Regions from separate parts of the Microbacterium sp. zg-B96 genome, predicted to be linked through region 2. Evidence: predicted binding sites of a transcription regulator. Region 2 holds the regulator's gene; the other holds the start of a gene.
The links. Region 2 encodes HrcA, which represses chaperone genes, less so after heat shock. Its sites were predicted from a motif close to TTNGCACTCGNNNNNNNCGAGTGCNAA; they were not measured.

Region 1: the regulator HrcA is predicted to act here: its motif matches at 2,945-2,971, upstream of groES (co-chaperone GroES).

The regions. Positions count from the first base shown of each region.
Region 1 covers NZ_CP126738.1:603,870-614,943, forward strand. Annotated here, with positions in the region: gene QNO11_RS02700 (LuxR C-terminal-related transcriptional regulator) at 1-889, opposite strand, end outside; gene QNO11_RS02705 (Hsp70 family protein) at 930-2,711, opposite strand; gene groES (co-chaperone GroES) at 3,003-3,299, shown strand; gene rarD (EamA family transporter RarD) at 3,381-4,316, shown strand; gene QNO11_RS02720 (ABC transporter substrate-binding protein) at 4,473-5,828, shown strand; gene QNO11_RS02725 (ABC transporter ATP-binding protein) at 5,903-6,625, opposite strand; gene QNO11_RS02730 (ABC transporter ATP-binding protein) at 6,622-7,548, opposite strand; gene QNO11_RS02735 (branched-chain amino acid ABC transporter permease) at 7,631-8,614, opposite strand; gene QNO11_RS02740 (branched-chain amino acid ABC transporter permease) at 8,621-9,970, opposite strand; gene guaB (IMP dehydrogenase) at 10,223-11,074, shown strand, end outside.
Region 2 covers NZ_CP126738.1:1,600,132-1,611,205, forward strand. Annotated here, with positions in the region: gene QNO11_RS07380 (HIT domain-containing protein) at 1-190, opposite strand, end outside; gene QNO11_RS07385 (16S rRNA (uracil(1498)-N(3))-methyltransferase) at 245-979, opposite strand; gene dnaJ (molecular chaperone DnaJ) at 983-2,098, opposite strand; gene hrcA (heat-inducible transcriptional repressor HrcA) at 2,138-3,175, opposite strand; gene hemW (radical SAM family heme chaperone HemW) at 3,240-4,457, opposite strand; gene QNO11_RS07405 (DUF1990 domain-containing protein) at 4,457-5,107, opposite strand; gene lepA (translation elongation factor 4) at 5,150-7,000, opposite strand; gene QNO11_RS07415 (ExeM/NucH family extracellular endonuclease) at 7,231-11,074, shown strand, end outside.

The DNA of each region.
Region 1 (11,074 bases), 1.0 Mb from region 2:
CGGTGTGCTCAGGGGCGAGCGAGAGCAGATGCAGCAGCCGGTCCGGTGAGACCGTGGCCTGCACCGCTTCGCGCACAACCGGTGCCGGCGTCCCGTCCATCAGCAGCAGCCCCTCCGCGTGCGCGGCGGCCACGACGGTGTCGGCCGGATCCTCCGGCCACCCGGTGGGCGCACCTTCCAGCAAGCAGATCAGCTCGACCCCATCGCGCACCTCGGGATCGATCGTGCGCAGCCGGTGGGCGATGATCGCCGACAGGGCGTCGGAGACCGCGCGCAGGCTCTCCTGCTCGTCGGCGAGGGCGACTTCGTCGTCAAGATGCAGGGCCTCGACAACGAGCCACGGCACGCCGCCGCACAGCGTCAGCAGGGCCTCCACGCGCCCGGGCGGAAGGGCGCGCTGGTGGGCGGCGAGCCACGCGGCGACATCGTGCGCGGAGAGCCGGTCCAGCACGATCGTCGGCCGCTCCTGCTGCAGCCGGCGCACCAGGAGCTGCAGGGGAGCGCTGCGCGGCCACGGCCGGCAGGCGACGACCACCTCGCAGGCGGGATCGTCCAGGCGGTGCAGCACTGCCTCGAGTGCCTCGGCATCGAGGCGGTGCGCGTCGTCGACGAGGAGCACGTCGTCCGGCTGCGCCGCGCTGAGATCAGCCGCATCGGTGACGCGGGTGATGGCGCGCCCCCGCGCCTGCAGGGCGCGGCGCACGTGGCGTAGCACGCTGGACTTTCCGGAGCCGGCGGCGCCAGTGACGACGGCCCGGGCCGGGGCGTCGTCCGTCGTCAGCGCCGCGATGTGACTGTGCGCGAGGCGGGACCACAGGGCCGGTCTTTCCGTGGCCGGCTCGGCACGGATCACCGAGAGCGGCGGGGACGAAATAGAAGCCAATGACATGGTTCTCCTGGACGGGCGCGCACCGGGGGCGGGCACCCGATCAGACGGTGTACTCGGGCGGACTCGGCTCGGACAGCGGGCCGGGGTCCGCGGGGGTCGGTGATTCGGGTGTGGGGTCCGACGTCTCGGGGGCGGGGTCGGTGGGCTCCGGTTCCGGTTCCGGATCGGTCGTGGGCTCCGGTTCGGGCTCGGGGTCAGGCTCGGGCTCGGGGTCGGGCTCGGGCTCAGGTTCGGGATCCGGCTCCGTCGTCGGTTCCGGCTCGGGAGAGGGGTCGGGGGCGACGACAGGCGCCGCCGGGTTCGGCGCGGGGGTGGGCCTGCCCGGCTCGGCGGACGCGTCGGCCGAGCCGGGGCGCGCCGCGCTGCGCGGCGCAGCCGGGTTCGCGGTGGCAGGTTCGCGTGGTGTCGCCCTGCCGGGGGCGCGCCGCTCGGACGGACCAGGGGCGTCTTCGGTCGCGGGCGGCGCCGGAGCCGTCACCAGCGGGGCGGCCTCCGGATCGGAGGTCGGCAGGGCCTGCGGCTGCGCGCCGTCCCACGCCCACGGCAGCATCGCCGAGGCGCGCTGAGCGTCGTCGTCGCCCAGTGCGGTGTCGACCGGCGCTCCGCCCAGCGCTGATGCGCTCAGGGTGATCATCGTCGCCGCGAGCGCGACCACGCCGGTGCCCGAGAGTGCTCCGGCACCGATGCGACGGAACCAGGATCGTGGCGGTGCTGCGGCAGCGGTGGCATCCGCGGCGTCGCCGGCGGCCCCGTCCGGCAGCGCGGGCGCATCGTCGAACTCGGCCACGGCGCGCGGTGCCGCCGCCAGACGCTGTGCGGCGAGAGCGCCGGCCGCGCCCAGGGCGATGATCGCCTTCGGGTCGGCATCCGTGGCGATGGGCAGGTCGAATCGCGCGGACAGCCGCTGCGCGATGCGCGGGATGCGGGAGGATCCGCCGGTGAGCAGGATCGCATCGACGCGATCGGCGGGAACAGCGGCCGATTCGAGCGCGTCGGCCAGCGTCTCCGCGGTGCGGTCGATCGCCTCTTCGATCATCGCCTCGAACTCGTCGCGGGTGAGGCGCACCGTGGTCTCGCGCTCTCCCAGCAGCACCGGGATAGACGCATCGCTGTCGAAGGACAGTGCCTCCTTGGCATCCACGCATTCGCGTCGCAGCACCGCCACGCCCATCCGCGCGCCGCGATCGACGGCGAGGGCTGCGGCGGAAAAGCCCGCCACACCGAGCGTGTGACGCAGCACCGCGTCATCGAAGTCGGCACCGCCGAGATCGCGGATGCCGGTGGGCTCCCCGGCCGGCACCAGGGTGTCGTCGGCGTCCTTACGGAGGATGACGGCATCGAACGTGCCGCCGCCGAGGTCGTAGACGGCGAGGGCATGCCCCGGTTCCAGCGGGTTGATCATCTCGTAGCGGCGGGCCGCGGCCTCTGGCTCGCTGACGATGGCGACTTCCCCGAGTCCGGCTCGCGCCAGCGCCCCGGCAATCAGGTCGGTGCGGTAGCCGCCCCAGGTGACCGGCACCGTGACCGCGACGGCATCGGGGGAGTGGCCCTCGCGCTCGCGGATCGTGTCCACCACCCACGCCACCATCCGGGCGAACAGCTGCTCGGCGGTGAAGCTCTGGTCTCCCGCGACGATCGGCACATCATCGCCCACCCGACGCTTGAACTCCCGGATCAGACGGTCCGGCGCGGTGAGGCCCCGGCGCTCGGCGGCATCCCCCCACAGGAGCTCGCCCGAGAGTGCGAAGGCGGAACTCGGGACGCTGTCGGCGTGACGTCCGAGAGCGAACGGAGTCGTCGAGATCTCCCCATTCGATCCCACACGTGCAACGGCTGCAGCTGTCCTACTGGTTCCGACATCGACGGCGATGACGTACCCCACTACGTGTCCCTTCCCCCCGGAATTCGGACAACGGCCTTGCGGTCGCGCTATGTATATCACCTGTCAGGAGGGCGCACCAGGGGTGCGCATGCACCCCCGAGCACGCGACCGTCATGCGGCGTCATGGGCTGGCACTCGCGTTGCGGGAGTGCCAGCGTCCCCGTACACTGGCGTTAGCACTCTCACTGGGTGTGTGCTAACGAGTCTTCAGTTTCAAGAAAGAGGTAGACCGTGTCGGTTTCCATCAAGCCGCTCGAGGACCGCATCGTCATCAAGCAGGTCGAGGCCGAGCAGACCACCGCCAGCGGGCTGGTCATTCCCGACACTGCGAAGGAGAAGCCCCAGGAGGGCGAGGTCGTCGCAGTGGGCCCCGGTCGCATCGACGACAACGGCAACCGCATCCCGCTGGATATCGCCGTGGGCGACCGCGTGATCTACAGCAAGTACGGCGGGACCGAGGTCAAGTTCGGTGGCGACGAGCTGCTGGTGCTCTCGGCGCGCGACGTGCTGGCGGTCGTCGTCCGCTGAGCAGCGACGCTTTGTGAAGGACCCGGATGCACTGCATCCGGGTCCTTCGTCGTCGTTGGGGGCCCCTAGGCTGGATCGGTGATGACGGCTGCTGCTGCTGACCCCGCTCGCGAACGGATGCTCGGCGGCGTCTACGCGTTCATCGCGTATTTCCTGTGGGGCTTCATGCCTCTGTACTTCCTGCTGCTGGCCCCCACCGGGCCGTGGGAGGTCGTCTCGTGGCGGGTGCTGCTGTCGCTGGTGTTCTGCCTGCTGCTGCTGAGCGTGACGCGCTCCTGGCCGAAGATCCTGGCGATCATCCGCCGCCCGCGGCTGCTGCTGTGGACCGCGGTGGCCGGCGCCCTCATCTACGTCAACTGGCAGGTCTTCCTCATCGCCACGCTCACCGGCCACGTGCTGGAATCGAGCCTCGGCTACTTCATCAACCCGATCGTCACGGTGCTGCTGGGCGTGCTGGTGCTGCGCGAGCGGCTGCGCGTCACGCAGTGGGTGGCCATCGGCATCGCGGTGGCCGCAGTCCTCGTCATCGTCGTGGGCTACGGCACGTTCCCCTGGATCGCGCTCACGCTGGCCGCCTCGTTCGGTGTCTACGGCCTGGTGAAGAAGCAGCTCGGCCCTGCGGTGGATGCCATCAGCGGACTGACGCTGGAGTCGTTCTGGCTGATGCCGGTCGCGATCGTGCAGCTGGCGGTCGTTGCGGCTACGACCGGGATCACGATGGGCTCGGCGGGGCCGGGGCACGCGGTGCTGCTGTGCCTGGCCGGCGTGATCACCGCCACGCCGCTGCTGTTCTTCGCCGCCGGCGCGCGCCGCGCGCAGCTGACCGTGATGGGGCTGCTGCAGTTCGTCGCGCCGGTGCTGCAGTTCGCGATCGGGGTGTGGCTGGGCGAGGACATGCCGCCGGAGCGCTGGGTCGGGTTCGCGCTGGTGTGGGTGGCGCTGATCCTGCTGACGGTTGATTCGCTCCGTCACGCCCGCCGCGTTCGCGGCGTCGACGACCTCAGTGCGATCACCTGAGCGCAGCGGCATCCGCTGGTCGTTATCGATCCGAGACCCTTCTGTTTCAGACCGTTAACACATCGCAACACTGACGACGCGGACCCACGATTAGGTTGGACGCACCGGAGCGGCACCCGACGAAGCCGCGCCTTCATGAATCAACTAGGGAGCACTATGAGCGTCTTCACACGTTCGCGCGGCGCCAAGGTCCTCGGCGCAGTCGCCGTGGCCGGAGTCAGCGTGATCATCCTTGCCGGCTGTACCAGCGGCGGGGGCGAGCCTGAAGAGACAGCAGGCGGCGAAGCCGCAGGTTTCGAGTTTCCGATCGACTGCGATGCAGCGGCTCCAGCGGCGTACACGCCGGAGTACTCCTCGTCTTCGACCGGGCCCGGCACCGACCTGACGTACACGATCGGCACGGCCCTTCCCGTCACCGGGAACCTGGCGTTCCTCGGCCCGCCGGAGATCTCGGCCACCGAGTACGCCGCCGCAGAGATCAACGCCGCCAACAAGGGTGTGCAGATCAACCTCGTGCAGGGCGACTCGGGCGACACCGACAACAAGGCATACGAGACGGAGATCCCGCGTCTGCTGGGTGAGGGCGCCACGGCCATCGTCGGCGCGGCATCCTCTGGCACGTCGCTGCAGTTCATCGACTCCGTCATCGCCGCCGACGCGATCCAGTTCTCGCCCGCGAACACCTCGGCTGCCTTCACCGGCTACGAGGACAACGGCCTGTACTGGCGCACCGCTCCCTCCGACGTCCTGCAGGGCGAGGTCCTGGGCAACCTGATCGCTGCCGACGGCAACGAGACGCTGGGCATGATCGTGCTCAACGACTCGTACGGCACCGGCCTGGCGTGCTTCACGAAGGAGTCGTTCGAGGCTGCCGGCGGTGAGGTCGTCGCGACCTCGCTGTACAACACCGGTGACACCACCTTCTCGACGCAGGTCGAGGACGTGCTGGCAGCCGGCGCCGACGCGATCGCGCTCATCACGTTCGAAGAGGTCACCACGATGATCCCCGAGTTGGTCGCGGACTTCCCGGCCGACAAGCTCTACTTCGTCGACGGCAACCTGTCGAACTTCGGTGATGAGTTCGAGGCGGGCACGCTGGCAGGCGCCAAGGGCACCTACCCGGCGGTCGACCCGGCCGCGACGGACGAGTTCCGCACCGCCCTCGAGGCGTTCTGGGTCGAGCAGGGCAATGCCCCGCTGAAGGACTTCACCTACGCGCCCGAGTCCTACGACGCAGTCGTGCTGCTGGCACTGGGTGCGCTGGAGGCCGGCTCGACGGCGGGCCCGGATGTGGCAGCCCACCTGCAGCAGGTGTCGGGTGGCACGGGTGAGGGCACGAAGTGCACGACGTTCGCCGAGTGCGCCGACATCATCGTCGCGGGTGAGGTCGCCGATTACGACGGCGTCTCCGGCCCGGTCACCTTCAACGAGGTGGGCGACCCGACCGAGGCGACCATCGGCGTCTTCCAGTTCGACGACGAGAACAACTACAGCTTCCTCAACATCGGCTGATCAGCCTGAGGAACAGCAGCGGCCCCGGTCTTCGGACCGGGGCCGCTGCTGTGTGTTCGCGGGTGTGGCGCGCGTCAGGCGCCGAGGGTGCCCAGGTACAGGCCGATGACCTTCGGGTCGTTCAGCAGTTCGCGTCCGGTGCCGGTGTACGCGTCGCGGCCCTGGTCGAGCACGTAGCCGCGGTCGCAGATCTGCAGGCAGCGGCGCGCGTTCTGCTCGACCATGATCGTCGTCACGCCCGCCTTGTTGATCTCCGACACCCGGATGAACGCCTCGTCCTGCCGGGCGGGGGACAGCCCCGCCGACGGCTCGTCCAGCAGCAGCACGTGGGGGTCCATCATGAGCGCACGGCCCATCGCGACCATCTGCCGCTCGCCGCCGGAGAGCGATCCGGCGCGTTGATTGAGGCGCTTGGCGAGGTCGGGGAAGATCGAGGTGACGAATCCGACCCGCTCGTCGAACGCCTTCGGACGCTGGTAGGCGCCCATCTGCAGGTTCTCGGCGATCGTGAGGCTGGGAAAGACGTTGCTGGTCTGCGGCACGAAGCCCACGCCCTTGGCGACGAGCTTGTTGGCGCGCAGACCGGTGATGTCCTCGCCGTTGAGCAGCACCGCGCCCTCGCGCACCTTCACCTGGCCGAAGATGGCCTTGAGCATGGTCGACTTGCCGGCACCGTTGGGCCCGATGATGCCGATCAGCTCGCCCTTGGCGGCGGTCAGGTTCGCGCCGTTGAGGATGTTCACTCCGGGCAGGTAGCCGGCGACGACGTTGTCGAGCTCGACGACGTTCACGCTCACTTGGCGTCCTCTTCTCGATCGGTCGGATGCTCGAGCTCGGCCTCGATGACCTCGCTCAGCTCGTGCGCGGTCTCCACGAGCGCGAGGGCCTCGGTCGTGAGCGTGCCTTCGTGGCGCCCCGTCACGACGCCCAGGTCCACATCCTGGTGCGCACCGAGGTAGGCGTCGATCACCGCAGGCTCCCGCATGACCACATCGGGCGGGCCCTCGGCGACGATCTTGCCCTCGGCCATCACGATCACCCAATCGGCGATGTGACGCACCATGTGCATGTCGTGCTCCACGAACAGCACGGTCATCCCGAGGTCCTTGAGATCGAGGATGTGCTCGAGGAGCGACTCGGTGAGGGCCGGATTGACCCCGGCCATCGGCTCGTCGAGCATGACCAGCGATGGGTCGCTCATGAGGGCACGCGCCATCTCGAGCAGTTTGCGCTGACCACCGGACAGCCCGGCGGCGTAGTCGTCCTCTTTCGTGTCGAGCTTGAACTGCTTGAGCAGCCCGCGCGCCTTCTCCTCGATGCGCGACTCCTGCTTGCGCCAGATGAAGGGGAGGAGCCCCGCCCACAGTCGCTCGCCGGTCTGCTGCGGGGCGCCCAGTTTCATGTTCTCGAGCACCGTGAGCAGGGCCAGGGCCTTGGTCAGCTGGAATGTGCGCACCTGACCCATCCGCGCCGCTTTGAACGCGGGGATGCCGGCAAGCGCGGTGCCGTCGAACGACCAGGTTCCCTCGTTGGGCTTGTCGAAGCCGGTGAGCAGGTTGAACAGCGTGGTCTTGCCGGCACCGTTCGGGCCGATCAGCGCCGTGATCGCGTTGCGGGGGATCTCCACGTGCTCGACATCCACTGCTGTGAGCCCGCCGAACACGCGCCGGACGTTGTCGGCGATGAGGATCGGGTCCTTCTTCGCCACTCCCGGCTTCATCTCGCCCACGTGCAGACCCGTGGTCTTGGGGCGCTGCACCAGTGGTGTCACCTCACCGGGCAGTGCATCGTCGTGCTGCGTGTCACCGGACAAAGGTCAACTCCTTCTTGTTTCCGAGGAGCCCCTGCGGTCGGAAGATCACCAGGAGCATCAGCACGACGCCCACCAGGACGAAGACCAGCATCTGCGACTGCTCGCCCGACAGGAACGGCAGCCAGCCGATCTCCACGAGTGCGGGCAGGAGGTTCGACAGGAAGGCTCGGACCATCCAGAACAGCACGGCGCCCAGGACGGGGCCGAACACCGTGGCCGCGCCACCGAGCAGCAGCGCCGTCCAGATGTAGAACGTCTGCGATGTCACATACACGTTCGGGTTCACGTTGGAACCCATCGCCGTGATGATGCCGCCGGCTGCGATGATGATGCCGCCGATGATGAGGGCCTGCATCTTGAACGAGAAGACGTTCTTGCCCAGCGCGCGCACCGCATCCTCGTCCTCGCGGATGCCCTTGATCACGCGGCCCCAGGGGCTGCGCATCAGCAGCCAGACGGTGAGGACGGCGACGGCGACGGTGACCAGCCCGATGATGATGACCCACCACTGGTCGGAGGTGTACGTCCACGGGCCGAAGCCATAGGTACCAGGCGGCAGCGGGTTGTTGGCCCCCCGGAATCCGCGCTGATAGTTGAACAGCCCGTCTGCGGACCCGGTGACGTTGCGCCAGGCGGAGGTGAGGAACAGCAGCCGCAGGACCTCGGCCGCGGCGATGGTCACGATGGCGAGGTAGTCGCCCCGCAGCCGCAGCGTCGGCACGCCCAGCACGACGGCGAACAGGGTCGCGGCGATCAGTCCGATCACGGCCGCCACACCCCAGGGCAGGCCGAACGTGAGGATCGAGATCGCGAAGCCGTACGCGCCGATGGCCATGAACCCGGCGACACCCATGTTGAGCAGTCCCGCGAATCCGAAGTGCACCGACAGTCCGATGGCCGCCAGGGCGTAGCCGAGCGTCGCGGGGGCGAGGACCTGCCCGAGCGTGTTGGAGAGAATCTGCATGAAGTCCATGGCGCGCTACCCGATTCGCTCTCGACGCCCGAGGATCCCCTGCGGGCGGAACAGCAGGATGACGATCAGCACCACGAGGGCACCGACGTACTTGAGGTCGGAGGGGATCCACAGGGTCGACACCTCCACGAGAAGGCCCACGATGATCGCTCCGATCAACGCGCCCCACGCCGTGCCGAGTCCGCCGAGGGTGACCGCGGCGAAGATCAGCAGCAGGATGGACGTTCCCATGTCCCATTTGATGCCGGGGCGGAAGTACGCCCACAGGATGCCGGAGAGGCCGGCGAGCCCGGCGGCGACCACCCAGACCACGCGCACCACGGCATCCACGTCGATACCGCTCGCGGCCGCCAGTGACGGGTTGTCGGAGACGGCGCGGGTGGCGCGGCCGATGCGCGTACGCATCAGCCACCAGCCGAACGCGGCGATCACGACGATCGAGATGGCCATGCTGATGACATCGGTCCAGGTCAGTCGGATCGGGCCGAGCCCGGGGATGGTGCCTGTTGAGCCGCCTGGCAGCTGCTGCGTCCCGCCGCCGATGATCATCTGGTAGATGTACCGCAGCGCCAGTGACAGTCCGATCGAGACGATCATCAGCTGCACAGTTCCCACGCCTTTTCGGCGCAGTGGTCGCCAGAGGCCGGCATCCATCCCCAGTCCGAAGAGGGCGGAGACGACGATCGCCACCGGGATCGCCAGCCAGATCGACCATCCGAAGCTCGCCGAGAACAGCAGCGCCGCCAGGGCGCCGAAGGTGACCATCTCGCCGTGGGCGAAGTTCGACAGGCCCGTCGTGCCGAACACGAGCGAGAGCCCGATCGCGGCCAGCGCCAGCATGAGACCGAAGTTCAGGCCGTTGACGGTGCGCGAGATCAGCTGATCGAGGAAGCTCGTGGTGGTTCGTTCGGCTGCACCCAGCGTGAAGTTCGCGGTGACGCTGCTGCCACCGCCGAACTGCACCTCGCGGGTGAACTCGAACCCCTCCGGCGCCTCGACGGCGTCAGGGAGGCTGCTCTCGACGAGCTCGACCTCCCAGGTGCCTTCCTTCGTGGGGATGCCGATGCGGACGTTGCCGTTCTCACCGGTTTCCCCCTCGGTTTCGAAGCCTTCGCCGCTGACCAGGACCGTCGCCCCTGCTACCGCGTCGCCGGTGGTCTTGACGTTGACGATCACCGTGAACGGCAGGTCCTGCGGTTCCTCGTCGGAGCCGGGGGAAGCGGAAGGCGTGGGGTCGGGGGTGGAGGCCGATGCCGCCGGGACGACGCTGAAGATCATCAGCGTCGCCATCAGTGCACCCAGCGCGAGCACGAGCCACCCGAGTGGTCGTTTCGCGGGAGAAGTGGTGGAACTCACAGAACCTCCAGTTCGGCACCTGCGCCGATGAACGGGTCGCATCGGCAGCGATTGCGACTTTACGAGCGTAATATGTCGCCGATGTTTCACGGAGCCGCGATCTGTCAGCCGTGATGCGACCGTGACCGACGGGCGAGCGGCGCCACCCGCATGCCCGCGTAGGTCCGCGTGTCCGCGCGTGGGAATGAACCACACAGGTGGGGCGCTTAGGATTCCAAGAGATCGTCCGTCGAGTAGGAGCATCCCAGGCATATGAGCGAGCAGCATGATCCTTTCGGCTTCGTCGGACTGACCTACGACGACGTCCTGCTGCTTCCAGGGCACACCGACGTCATCCCCAGCGAAGCCGACACGTCCTCCCGCGTCACCCGCCGCATCACGGTGGCAACTCCGCTGATCGCCGCGGCGATGGACACCGTCACCGAGGCGCGCATGGCGATCGCGATCGCGCGCGAGGGCGGACTGGGCATCATCCACCGCAACCTCGCCATCGCGGAGCAGGCGGCCATGGTCGACCGCGTCAAGCGCAGCGAGTCGGGCATGATCACCGACCCGATCACGACGACCCCGGATGCCACCATCGACGAGGTCGACACGATGTGCGCGCAGTACCGCATCTCGGGGCTGCCGGTGATCGACCCCGACGGGCGACTGCTGGGCATCATCACCAACCGCGACATGCGCTTCGTCACCGGCACCGAGCGGTACACCACCAAGGTCCGCGACGTCATGACCAGCGAGGGGCTCATCACCGGCAAGGTGGGCATCGGGGCCACCGACGTCATCGCGCTGTTCGCCAAGCACCGCGTGGAGAAGCTGCCGCTCATCGACGACGAGGGCAAGCTCGCGGGCCTCATCACCATCAAGGACTTCGACAAGAGCGAGAAGTACCCCCTCGCCACCAAGGACGAGCAGGGGCGGCTGCGCGTGGGTGCGGCGATCGGCTTCTTCGGTGACGCGTGGGAGCGTGCCGAAGCGCTGCGCGACGCGGGCGTGGACGTTCTCGTCGTCGACACCGCCAACGGTCAGTCGGCGGGCGTCATCGACATGGTGCGCCGCATCAAGGCCGACCCCACGTTCGAGCACATCGACGTGATCGGCGGC
Region 2 (11,074 bases):
CGAGCAGGCTCGGGTCGCCCGCGGCGAGTTCGGCGACGTTGCGGTACTCCTGCGTCTTGGGGATGACGAGCAGATGTACCGGGGCCTGCGGCGCGATGTCGCGGATCGCGAAGGCGTTCTCGGTCTCGGCGATGATCTCCGAGGGGATCTCGCCGTTGAAGATGCGCGTGAACACGCTCGCTTCGGTCATGCCTTCAGTCTACCGAGCCTTCATGCCCGGGCTTCGGGTGGGTGCGGACAGCACTCACCAGCGCCCGAGCGTCGCGTTGACCAGCGCCAGCGCGGCGGGGCCGGCGGTCGAGGTGCGCAGCACGGTGTCGCCCAGGCGCACGAGCACCGCGCCCGCGGCATCCAGCGCCTGCAGTTCGTCGGGGGCGATGCCGCCCTCGGGGCCCACCACCAGCAGCACGTCCCGCGTATCGTCGCCCAGGTCCAGTGCGCTCAGTGCGACGGATGCCGTCGGCTCGAGCACCAGCATCCGCGCGGTGGCGGCGCGCTGCGCGAGTTCACGCGTGGACACGGCAGCGCTCACGGTGGGAAGCCACGCGCGGTGGGCCTGCTTGCCGGCTTCGCGGGCGATGGTCGCCCAGCGGGCGCGGCCCTTCTCGGCCTTGGCGGCATCCCAGCGGGAAACACTGCGCGCGGCCTGCCACGGCACCACTTCGTCGACGCCGAGCTCGGTCGCCGCCTGCACGGCCAGTTCGTCGCGGTCGCCCTTGGCCAGAGCCTGCACCAGCACGACCCGCCGCTGCGGCGCGGGGACGTCCTGGCGGCCGGTCACCTCGACGACCACTTCACGGGGCGCGACTGACGCGCACACGCCGGTCAGCCACGTGCCGCGGCCGTCGCCGAGGGTCACGGCCTCGCCCACGCGCACGCGCCGGACGGCGGCGGCGTGGTGGGCCTCCGCACCGGTGAGGGTCACCCGATCGCCGGTGCGGGCGGTTTCGGCGGCATCGTCGACGAAGTGAAGGGCCATAGGTCAGCCGCGGAAGCGGTCGCGCAGCTTGGTGAACAGCCCCTGGTGGAACTCGGCCAGCCGGGGCGCGGGCGCCTTCGTCTTCTTGGCGAAGTCCTCGATCAGCGCGCGCTGCTTGCTGTCGAGCCGGGTGGGGGTCACCACCTGCACGCCCACGCGCAGGTCACCGCGCTGCGAGCCGCGCAGCGGCGTGATGCCGCGGCCCTTGATTGTCAGCACATCCCCTGATTGCACGCCGGGGCGCACCTCCAGGTCGACCGGACCGTCGAGGGATTCGATGGTTGTCGTGGTGCCGAGGATGGCATCCGGCATCGATACTTCCAGCGTCGCCAGCAGATCGTCGCCGTCGCGGCTGAACACCTCGTGGGCCGCCACGGTGACCTCGATGTACAGGTCGCCGTTGGGGCCGCCGGCCGGTCCGACCTCGCCCGAGCCGGGCAGCTGCAGGCGCAGTCCCGTCTCTACGCCGGCGGGGATGTCCAGCGACACCGTGCGGCGGGCGCGGACGCGCCCCTGGCCCTGGCAGGTGGTGCAGGGGAACGGGATCGTGGTGCCGTAGCCCTGGCAGACGTTGCACGGCTGCGAGGTGACGACGTTGCCGAGGAGGCTGCGGACCGTGCGCTGCACGTGCCCGGTGCCGTGGCAGATGTCGCAGGTGGCCGGCTGCGTGCCGGGCTGACAGCACGAACCCTCACAGGTATCGCAGAGCACGGCCGTGTCCACGTCGATGTCGCGGTGCACGCCGAAGACGACGTCGCCCAGCTGCAGCGTGACCCGCACCAACGCGTCCTGACCGCGTTCGCGCCGGGAGCGCGGACGTCCGCCGCGGCCACCGCCGCCACCACCGGCGCCGAAGAAGGTCTCGAAGATGTCGCCGAAGTTGCTGAAGCCGCCGGCACCGGCGAACCCGCTGCCGTCGCCGCCCATGTCGTAGCGGGCGCGCTGGTCGGGGTCGCTGAGCACGTCGTACGCGTGCGTCACGAGCTTGAACCGCTCGGACGCGTCCTCGCCGGGGTTGACGTCGGGGTGCAGTTCGCGCGCGAGACGTCGGTACGCCTTCTTGATCTCATCAGGAGTCGCATCGCGAGACACGCCGAGTACGTCGTAGTGGTCAGCCACATTCGCCTTTCGTGCCGCGCGAGCGCGGCGTGGGATTGGTCAGCGGGAGTTCTCGTCTTCTTCGAGCAGCCGACTGAGATAGTGGGCGACGGCGCGGACGGCCGCCAAGTTCGTGGGGTAGTCCATGCGGGTGGGGCCGAGCAGGCCGATCCGGGCGCGGGAGCGGGTGGCGTCGTAGTCGCCGGTGATGACGGATGCCTCGGCCAGCCCGAACGGCTCGTTCTCGCGCCCGATGCTCGCGGCTAGACCCTGCTCGTCGGGGACCATCTCGGTCATCAGCTTCAGCAGGGTCACCTGCTCCTCGATGGCCTCGAGCAGTGGCGAGATGCTCCCCCGGAAATCCTGCTCGCGCCGCGCGAGCGTCGCGCTGCCGGCGAGCACCAGGCGGTCCTGGCGGAACTCCTCCAGCTCCTCGGCGACGACAGCGGCGATGGCGCGCATGGCGGCATCGAACGATCCGTGCTGGGCGGGCTTGGCCAGCAGTTCGGCGATCGCCTGGGCCCCGCCCTGCACGCTGTTGCCGGTGAGCATGGCGGCCAGGCGCGTGCGGACCCGCGACATGCCCTCGTCGTCGAGGTCCGGCGGGACCATCGCGATGCGCTGGGAGACACGGCCGATGTCGGTGACCACGATGACGATGACACGGCCGGAGCCGAGGTCGACCAGCTCGACGTGGGAGACGTTCGCGCGGGCGAACGAGGGGTACTGCACGATGGCGACCTGACCGGTGAGCCGGGTCAGCGCGCGCACGGTGCGCGCCAGGAGGTCGTCGAGGTCGCCGGAACCGTCGAGGAACGACTCGATGGCGGCCCGCTGCGCCGCCGTCAGCGGGCGCAGCTGCGCCAGATGGTCGACGAAGACGCGGTAGCCCTTATCGGTGGGGACGCGGCCGGACGAGGTGTGAGGCGCGACGATGAGCTCTTCGTCCTCCAGCAGCGCCATGTCGTTGCGGATCGTCGCGGCGGAGACCCCGAAGGCGTGCCGCTCGACGATGGCCTTGCTGCCGACCGGCTCGTGGGTGTCGACATAGTCCTGCACGATGGCGCGCAGTACCTGCAATCCGCGTTCGCTGACCATGTTGCTCCCCCCTGGCACTCGTCGTCCGTGAGTGCCAATTCTATCGCGCCGACCGCCGAAAGCGTCACGCGGTGAGGGCGCGCACCACCGCGTCGGCCAGCAGCCTGCCGCGGAGGGTGAGCACGATGCGGCCCCGCAGTGCCTGGGGGCCGTCGATCAGGCCGTCGGCGATGAGGGGTGCCACCGCTGCGCGGCCGGAGTCCTCGAGCTCGGCGATCTCGATCCCGTCGCGGATGCGCGAGCGCAGCAGCACGTCCTCGAGCCGCCGCGATGCGGCATCCGGTCGCTCCCGGCCGGCGGCCGGCGACTGCCCCGAGGTCACCCGCTGTGCGTAGGCGGCGGGGTGCTTGACGTTCCACCAGCGCAGGCCAGCGACGTGGCTGTGCGCTCCGGGTCCGTACCCCCACCAGTCGGTGCCGCGCCAGTAGGCGAGGTTGTGCCGCGAGCGGTGAGCCTCGCCGCGCGCCCAGTTCGACACTTCGTACCAGTCGAAGCCGGCGGCCGCGAGCGTAGCGTCGGCCAGCTCGTACATGTCGGCTTGCAGATCGTCGTCGGGGGCGGGCACCTCGCCACGGCGGATCTGGCGGTGCAGCTTGGTGCCCTCTTCGATGATCAGCGCGTATGCGGAGATGTGGTCTGGCTCCAGAGCCACGGCGGTCTCCAGCGAACGACGCCAGTCGTCGAGCGTCTCCCCCGGTGCGCCGTAGATGAGGTCCACGCTGACGTCCAGACCCGCGCGTCGGGCGGATGCGACGGCGGTGGCGACGTTCTCGGGGTTGTGGGTGCGGTCCAGCGCCGCCAGCACGCGCGGCACGGCGGACTGCATGCCGATCGACAGTCGGTTCACGCCGGAGGCGGCGAGGTCTGCCGCGACGGCGTCGGTGACGGTGTCGGGGTTGGCTTCGACGGTCACCTCGGCGCCGGGGGCCAGTCCGAAGCAGTCGCGCACACCGGCGAGCATGCGACCCAGATCCCCCGCCGGCAGCAGCGTGGGCGTGCCGCCGCCGAAGAACACCGTGGTGGCGGGGCGGAGCGCACCGGCATCGGCCAGCACCTGACGTGACTGGGCGATCTCCCGCAGCACCGTGTCGGCGTACTGATCCTGGCGGGCGCCGCGCAGTTCGCTGGAGGTATAGGTGTTGAAGTCGCAGTAGCCGCAGCGCACCCGACAGAACGGCACGTGCAGGTAGGCACCGAAATCGATGGTGGGATCCGGCGCCAGGTCGGCGGGCAGCGCGCCGTCGGGCGGCGCTGGCTCGCCGACGGGAAGGGTGGAGACCATCAGGAGGAGGTGGTGTACAGCGGCGAGATCGCCTGCAGATACCTGCGGAACAGCTCCCGCCGACGGCGGCGGATCAGCGCCGGCAGCACTCGGTACAGCGCGGACGCCGGCGCGTCGAATGCTCGCACCGTGAACCAGACCTCGTCGTTGTCGAGCCAGTCCAGCATGAACGACTCTTCGCCGCTGACGACCGAACCACCGACGGTGCCCAGGGCGAAACCGATGCGGCGGGATTCCTCGGTACAGAAGATCACCCGCAGCTCCGCGTCGGCGCGATGTCCCTTGACACGACCCTGCACGCGCACGGTGGTACCGGGACCCACATAGGGGGTGCCGTCGGCGTCGTAGCGCTGCTCGGTCTCGTGGCGGCTCGGGGCCACCGGGGTGCCCTCGGCGTCGAAGGCGACACCGGAGTACGTCGGACCGGAAGCAGGGCGGACGTCGGACAGTTCCAGACCGGCACCGCGCAGCGGACCCCACGACAGCAGCGCGTCACCGGCGGTGTGGAAGCGGGCCTCGCCGCTGCCGATGCGCCATGACTCGTGAGCGGGGATGCTGCGCTCGGGCGGGTACTGCAGCAGATCGGACGCCTGCGTCGCCCCGACGGCGGCGTAGTCGACCGTCTCGTCCCTGAAAGTCCCGCGGCGCATGGGATCCAGCCTACTTCCTGGGGTTGCGTTGACGGCGTGCAGTTACCTCTTCTCCTTGCCCTCGATATCGCCGGAGAGGGCGGCGATGAACGCTTCCTGGGGGACTTCCACGCGGCCGACCATCTTCATGCGCTTCTTGCCCTCCTTCTGCTTCTCGAGCAGTTTGCGCTTACGGGTGATGTCACCGCCGTAGCACTTGGCCAGCACGTCCTTGCGGATCGCGCTGATGTTCTCGCGGGCGATGATGCGCGCCCCGATGGCGGCCTGGATGGGCACCTCGAACTGCTGGCGCGGGATGAGTTTGCGCAACCGCTCGGTCATCATGACGCCGTAGGCGTACGCCTTGTCGCGGTGCACGATCGAGCTGAATGCGTCGACCGCTTCACCCTGCAACAGGATGTCGACCTTGACCAGGTCGGCTTCCTGCGTGCCGGTGGGCTCGTAGTCCAGGCTCGCGTAGCCCTGCGTGCGGGATTTCAGCTGGTCGAAGAAGTCGAAGACGATCTCGCCGAGGGGCATGGTGTAACGCAGCTCCACGCGGTCCTCGCTGAGGTAGTCCATCCCCAGCAGCGAGCCGCGACGCGACTGGCACAGCTCCATGACCGTGCCGACATAGTCCTTCGGCGTGAGGATCGCGGCCTTCACCATGGGCTCGGCCACCGAAGCGACCCGCCCGTTGGGGTATTCGCTGGGGTTGGTCACGATGACCTGTTCGCCGGTGTCGGTCGTGACGTCGTAGATGACGCTCGGGGCGGTGGTGATGAGGTCGAGTCCGAACTCGCGCGAGAGCCGCTCGGTGATGATCTCCAGGTGCAGCAGCCCCAGGAACCCGCAGCGGAAGCCGAAGCCCAGTGCGACCGAGGTCTCGGGTTCGTACTGCAGCGAGGCATCCGACAGCTTCAGCTTGTCCAGCGCCTCACGCAGGTCGCCGTAGTCGCTGCCGTCGATCGGGTAGACACCCGAGAACACCATCGGCTTGGGATCGGTGTAACCGGCGAGGGCCTCGGTTGCGGGCTTGCGCGCCGTGGTGATCGTGTCGCCCACCTTCGACAGGCGCACGTCCTTCACGCCCGTGATGAGGTAGCCCACTTCGCCCACGCCGAGTCCCTTGGTGGGTACCGGTTCGGGGTTGGAGACGCCGATCTCCAGCAGCTCGTGGGTCGCGCGGGTCGACATCATCTGGATGCGCTCGCGCGGCTCCAGCTTGCCGTCGATCATGCGCACATAGGTCACGACGCCGCGGTAGGAGTCGTACACCGAGTCGAAGATCATCGCCCGGGTCGGCGCATTCGGGTCGCCCTTGGGCGGCGGGATGTCACGCACGATGCGGTCGAGGAGTTCTTCCACGCCGACACCGGTCTTTCCGCTGACGCGCAGCACGTCGTCGGGGCTGCCGCCGATGAGTCCGGCCAGTTCCGCCGCGAACTTCTCGGGGTCTGCCGCCGGCAGGTCGATCTTGTTCAGCACCGGGATGATGTGCAGGTCGTTCTCGAGGGCGAGGTACAGGTTCGCCAGCGTCTGCGCCTCGATGCCCTGAGCGGCATCCACCAGCAGCACGGCGCCCTCGCACGCGGCGAGCGAACGGCTGACCTCGTAGGTGAAGTCGACGTGCCCGGGCGTGTCGATCATGTTCAGCGCGTAGGTCTGGTCGGCGCCCGCCCACGGCATGCGGACAGCCTGCGACTTGATCGTGATGCCACGCTCGCGCTCGATGTCCATGCGGTCCAAGTACTGCGCACGCATGTCGCGGTCGGAGACGACGCCGGTGATTTGCAGCATGCGGTCGGCCAGCGTCGACTTGCCGTGGTCGATGTGGGCGATGATGCAGAAGTTACGGAGCTGCTCGGGCGGCGTAGCGGCGGGAGCGAGAGGCTTCAGGGCACGGGGTGACATGTCCCCTCGAGTCTACCGGCGCCCGGCTGAGCCTGAGTCGGTGCATCGGTACCTGCTTGGCGGAGGGGGAGTTTAGGGGAGCTTGCCGCTGACACGCCAGCAAATGCCCGGTGAGAAAGAGTTAACCAAATTGCCTCTTGCCGAAGGTAACGATTGCACCGAATGCTCAGTACGGCGGACGGTGTCTGCGCGAATCCCCCCAACGCGCCCGAACCGCTCGGGAGATCACCGTGACGCACCGCACCCACCCCCGCCCTGCGCGCCGCCCCATTGCCGTCGTCGCGGCCTTCGCGACCGCCGCTGCCGGGTTGACCTTCGCGCCAGCGGCCGCGCACGCCGCCGTCACGGTCGACGCCCCCGTCGTCATCTCGGAGGTGTACGGCGGTGGCGGCAACGCCGGCGGCGCGTTCAACCGGGACTTCATCGAACTGGCGAACGTGTCGGATGCCGCGGTGGACCTGTCCGGCTACAGCGTGCAGTACGCCTCCGCCACGGGCGGCAACTGGCAGGTGACGGCGCTGAGCGGCGTCACCCTGCCCGCCGGCGCGCAGCTGCTGATCGGGCAGGCGACCGGGGCGGATGCGACGCAGCCCGGATTCACCGCGGACGTGGAAGGCGCCATCGCGCTCAGCGGATCACAGGGCAAGGTCGCCCTGGTGTCGGCGCAGACACCGCTGTCCGGCTCCACCGGGCTGGTGGACCTGCCCGAAGTGGTCGACTTCGTCGGCTGGGGCGCGGCCAACCACTTCGCAGGCACCGCCGCTGCTCCCGCGACCGGAAATTCCCAAAGCGTCAGCAGGAACGCGGAGTTCTCCCACACCGCCGACAACGCCGCCGACTTCGCCCTGGCCACCCCCACCCCCGTCGGACGAGGCGGAACCGACCCCGACCCAGAGCCGGAGCCCGAGCCGGAGGTCGTCGCGATCGCGGAGATCCAGGGAACGGCCGACGTCTCCCCGCTGGCCGGGCGTACCGTCATCACGAGCGGTGTCGTGACGGCCCACTACCCCTCCGGCGGGTACAACGGGTACGTCATCCAGACCCCCGGCACCGGTGGCACGCTGGATCAGGCGACCCACGTGGCATCCCACGCCGTGTTCGTGTACGCGCCGGAGGCATCCGGTGAGGTCGCGCTGGGAGACACCGTGCAGGTCACCGGCGTCGTGTCCGAATTCGACGGTCTCACCGAGATCACCGTCGCGCCCGGCGCGGCGACGAAGCTCGCCCCCGCCGCGGCACCGACCCCGGCCACCGTCGGCTGGCCCGGTGCCGCCGCTCAGCGCGAAGCGCTGGAATCCATGCTCGTGGCCCCGCAGGGCGCGTTCACCGTCACCAACACCTACAACACCGGCCAATACGGCGAGGTCGGGCTCGCGGCAGGGGCCACGCCGCTGCGTCAGCCGACGGATGCCGCTCGCCCCGGTTCCGCCGAGGCGGCCGCGATCGCCGCCGACAACGCCGCCCGCGCCGTGACACTCGACGACGGGGCCAGCCGGAACTTCCTCAGCGCCGCCAACAGTGCGCTCACCCCCGCCTACGTGTCGCTGGTCGAGCCGGTCGTCGTCGGCGGGACCGCGACGCTCACCGCGCCGGTCATCGTGGACTACCGCAACAACACGTGGAAGTTCAACACCCCCACGCCGCTGGCCGGCGACGGCTCCGGCACTGACGGCGTCGTGTTCACCAACCCCCGCACCGCCGCCCCCGAGTCCGTCGGCGGCGACCTGTCGATCGCGTCCTTCAACGTGCTCAACTACTTCACGACCCTCGGCACCGAGAACGCCTCCTGTGTCGCGTACACCGACCGGTTCGGCGACGGCGTCACGGTGCGCGAAGGCTGCGACCAGCGCGGGGCGTGGGATGCCGAGGATCTGGCACGCCAGCAGGCGAAGATCGTCGCCGCCATCGAGCAACTCGACGCCGACGTGGTGGGCCTGATGGAGATCGAGAACTCCGCTGCCCTCGGCGAGCAGGCCGACGAGGCCACCGCGACCCTCGTGACCGCTCTCAACGACGCGGCGGGCCAGGACACGTGGGCGTACGTCCCGTCGTCCACCGAGCTACCCGATCCCGCCGGGCAGGACGTCATCACGAACGCGATCATCTACCAGCCCGCCGCCGTCTCCCCCGTCGGCGCCGCGCGCGCCCTGGGCGACGAGAGCGGCGACGACCAGGCGTTCGGCAACGCCCGCGAACCCATCGCGCAGGTGTTCGAACCCGCCGACGGCGGCGAGCCGTTCCTGTTCGTCGTCAACCACTTCAAGTCGAAGGGTTCCGCAGGCCCGTGGCCCGGCGACGCCGACAGCGGCGACGGACAGGGCGCGTCGAACGAATCCCGCGTGCGCCAGGCCACCGCGCTGCGCGACTGGGTGGCACAGATCCAGGGCGACGTCGAAGCCGTGGCCCTCGTCGGCGACTTCAACTCCTACGGCCAGGAAGACCCGCTGCACGTGCTCTACGAAGCCGGCTACGTCAGCGCCGAGCAGGCGTTCGGCGTGACCACGCAGTCGTACAGCTTCTCCGGACTATCGGGATCGCTCGACCACGTGCTGCTGAACGACGAGGCACGGGGGCGCGCCAGCGGCGCCGACATCTGGAACATCAACTCCGGCGAGGCGCTGTCACTGGAGTACAGCCGCTTCCGCTCCCACGGCACCGAGTTCTACGCCGACGACGTCTACCGCTCCAGCGATCACGACCCGATCAAGGTCGGACTCAGCGCGGATGCCGCGCCGGTCGCGCTGACCCTGCTGGGGATCAACGACTTCCACGGTCGCATCGACGCCAACACCGTGAAGTTCGCCGGCACCGTGGAGCAGTTGCGCGATGCGGCATCCGGACCGGTGCTGTTCCTGTCGTCGGGTGACAACATCGGCGCGTCGCTGTTCGCCTCGTCGATCGCGCAGGACCAGCCGACGATCGATGTGCTCAACGCGCTGGAACTGGACAGCAGCGCCGTCGGAAACCACGAGTTCGACCGCGGTTGGGCAGACCTCGAAGGGCGCGTGCAGGACGCATTCGACGCCCCGCAGCTGGGCGCGAACGTCTACCTCGCCGGCACCGAGACTCCCGCGCTGCCGGAGTACTCGCTGCACGAGGCGGATGGTCTCACCGTCGGCGTGATCGGCGCCGTCACCGAGGAGACCCCGTCGCTGGTCTCGCCCGCCGGCATCACGGCGCTGGAGTTCGGCGACCCCGTCGAGGCGGTCAACCGCGTCGCGGCCGAGCTATCAGACGGCGATGCCGCCAACGGCGAGGCCGACGTGCTCGTGGCGCTCTATCACGAGGGTGCCGGTGCCGGCACGCCCGACGGCTCGACGCTCGAGGAGGAACTCGCCGCCGGTGGACCGTTCGCTGCCCTGGTGAACGACACCACCGCCGACGTGGACGCGATCTTCACGGGACACACCCACAAGGAATACGCGTGGTCGGCGCCGATCCCCGGCACCGACCGCACCCGCCCCGTGGTGCAGACCGGCTCCTACGGCGCCCGCATCGGCGAGATCACACTGACGGTGGATGCCGCCACCGGCGAGGTCGCCGCGCACACCGAGCGCAATGTCCCGCGCACCACGGTCGATGACGCGGTGCTCATTGCGCAGTACCCGCGGGTGGCGGAGGTCGACGGGATCGTGGATGCCGCAATCGCCGCCGCCGCAGAGGTCGGCAACACCGCCGTCGGTGAAGTCGCCGCCGACATCACCACGGCGCACGCCGGCGGATCGTTCGTGAACGGGGTGTGGACCGGTGGCACCCGCGACGACCGGGCGTCGGAGTCGGCGCTGGGCAACACCGTCGCGAACATGCTGCGCGATTCGCTCGCGGACCTCCCCGATGGTGCCGTCATCGGCGTCACCAACCCGGGTGGGCTGCGCGCCGAACTGTGGGACACCCAAGCGGAGTTCCAGGGGACCGCGGTGCCGGGCCTCCCAGACGGCACCGTGTCGTTCTCGCAGGCCAACGCGGTGCTGCCGTTCAACAACACGCTGGGGCTCGTGACGCTGACCGGCGAACAGTTCGTCACGATGCTTGAGCAGCAGTGGCAGACCAACGCCGACGGCACCATCCCGCAGC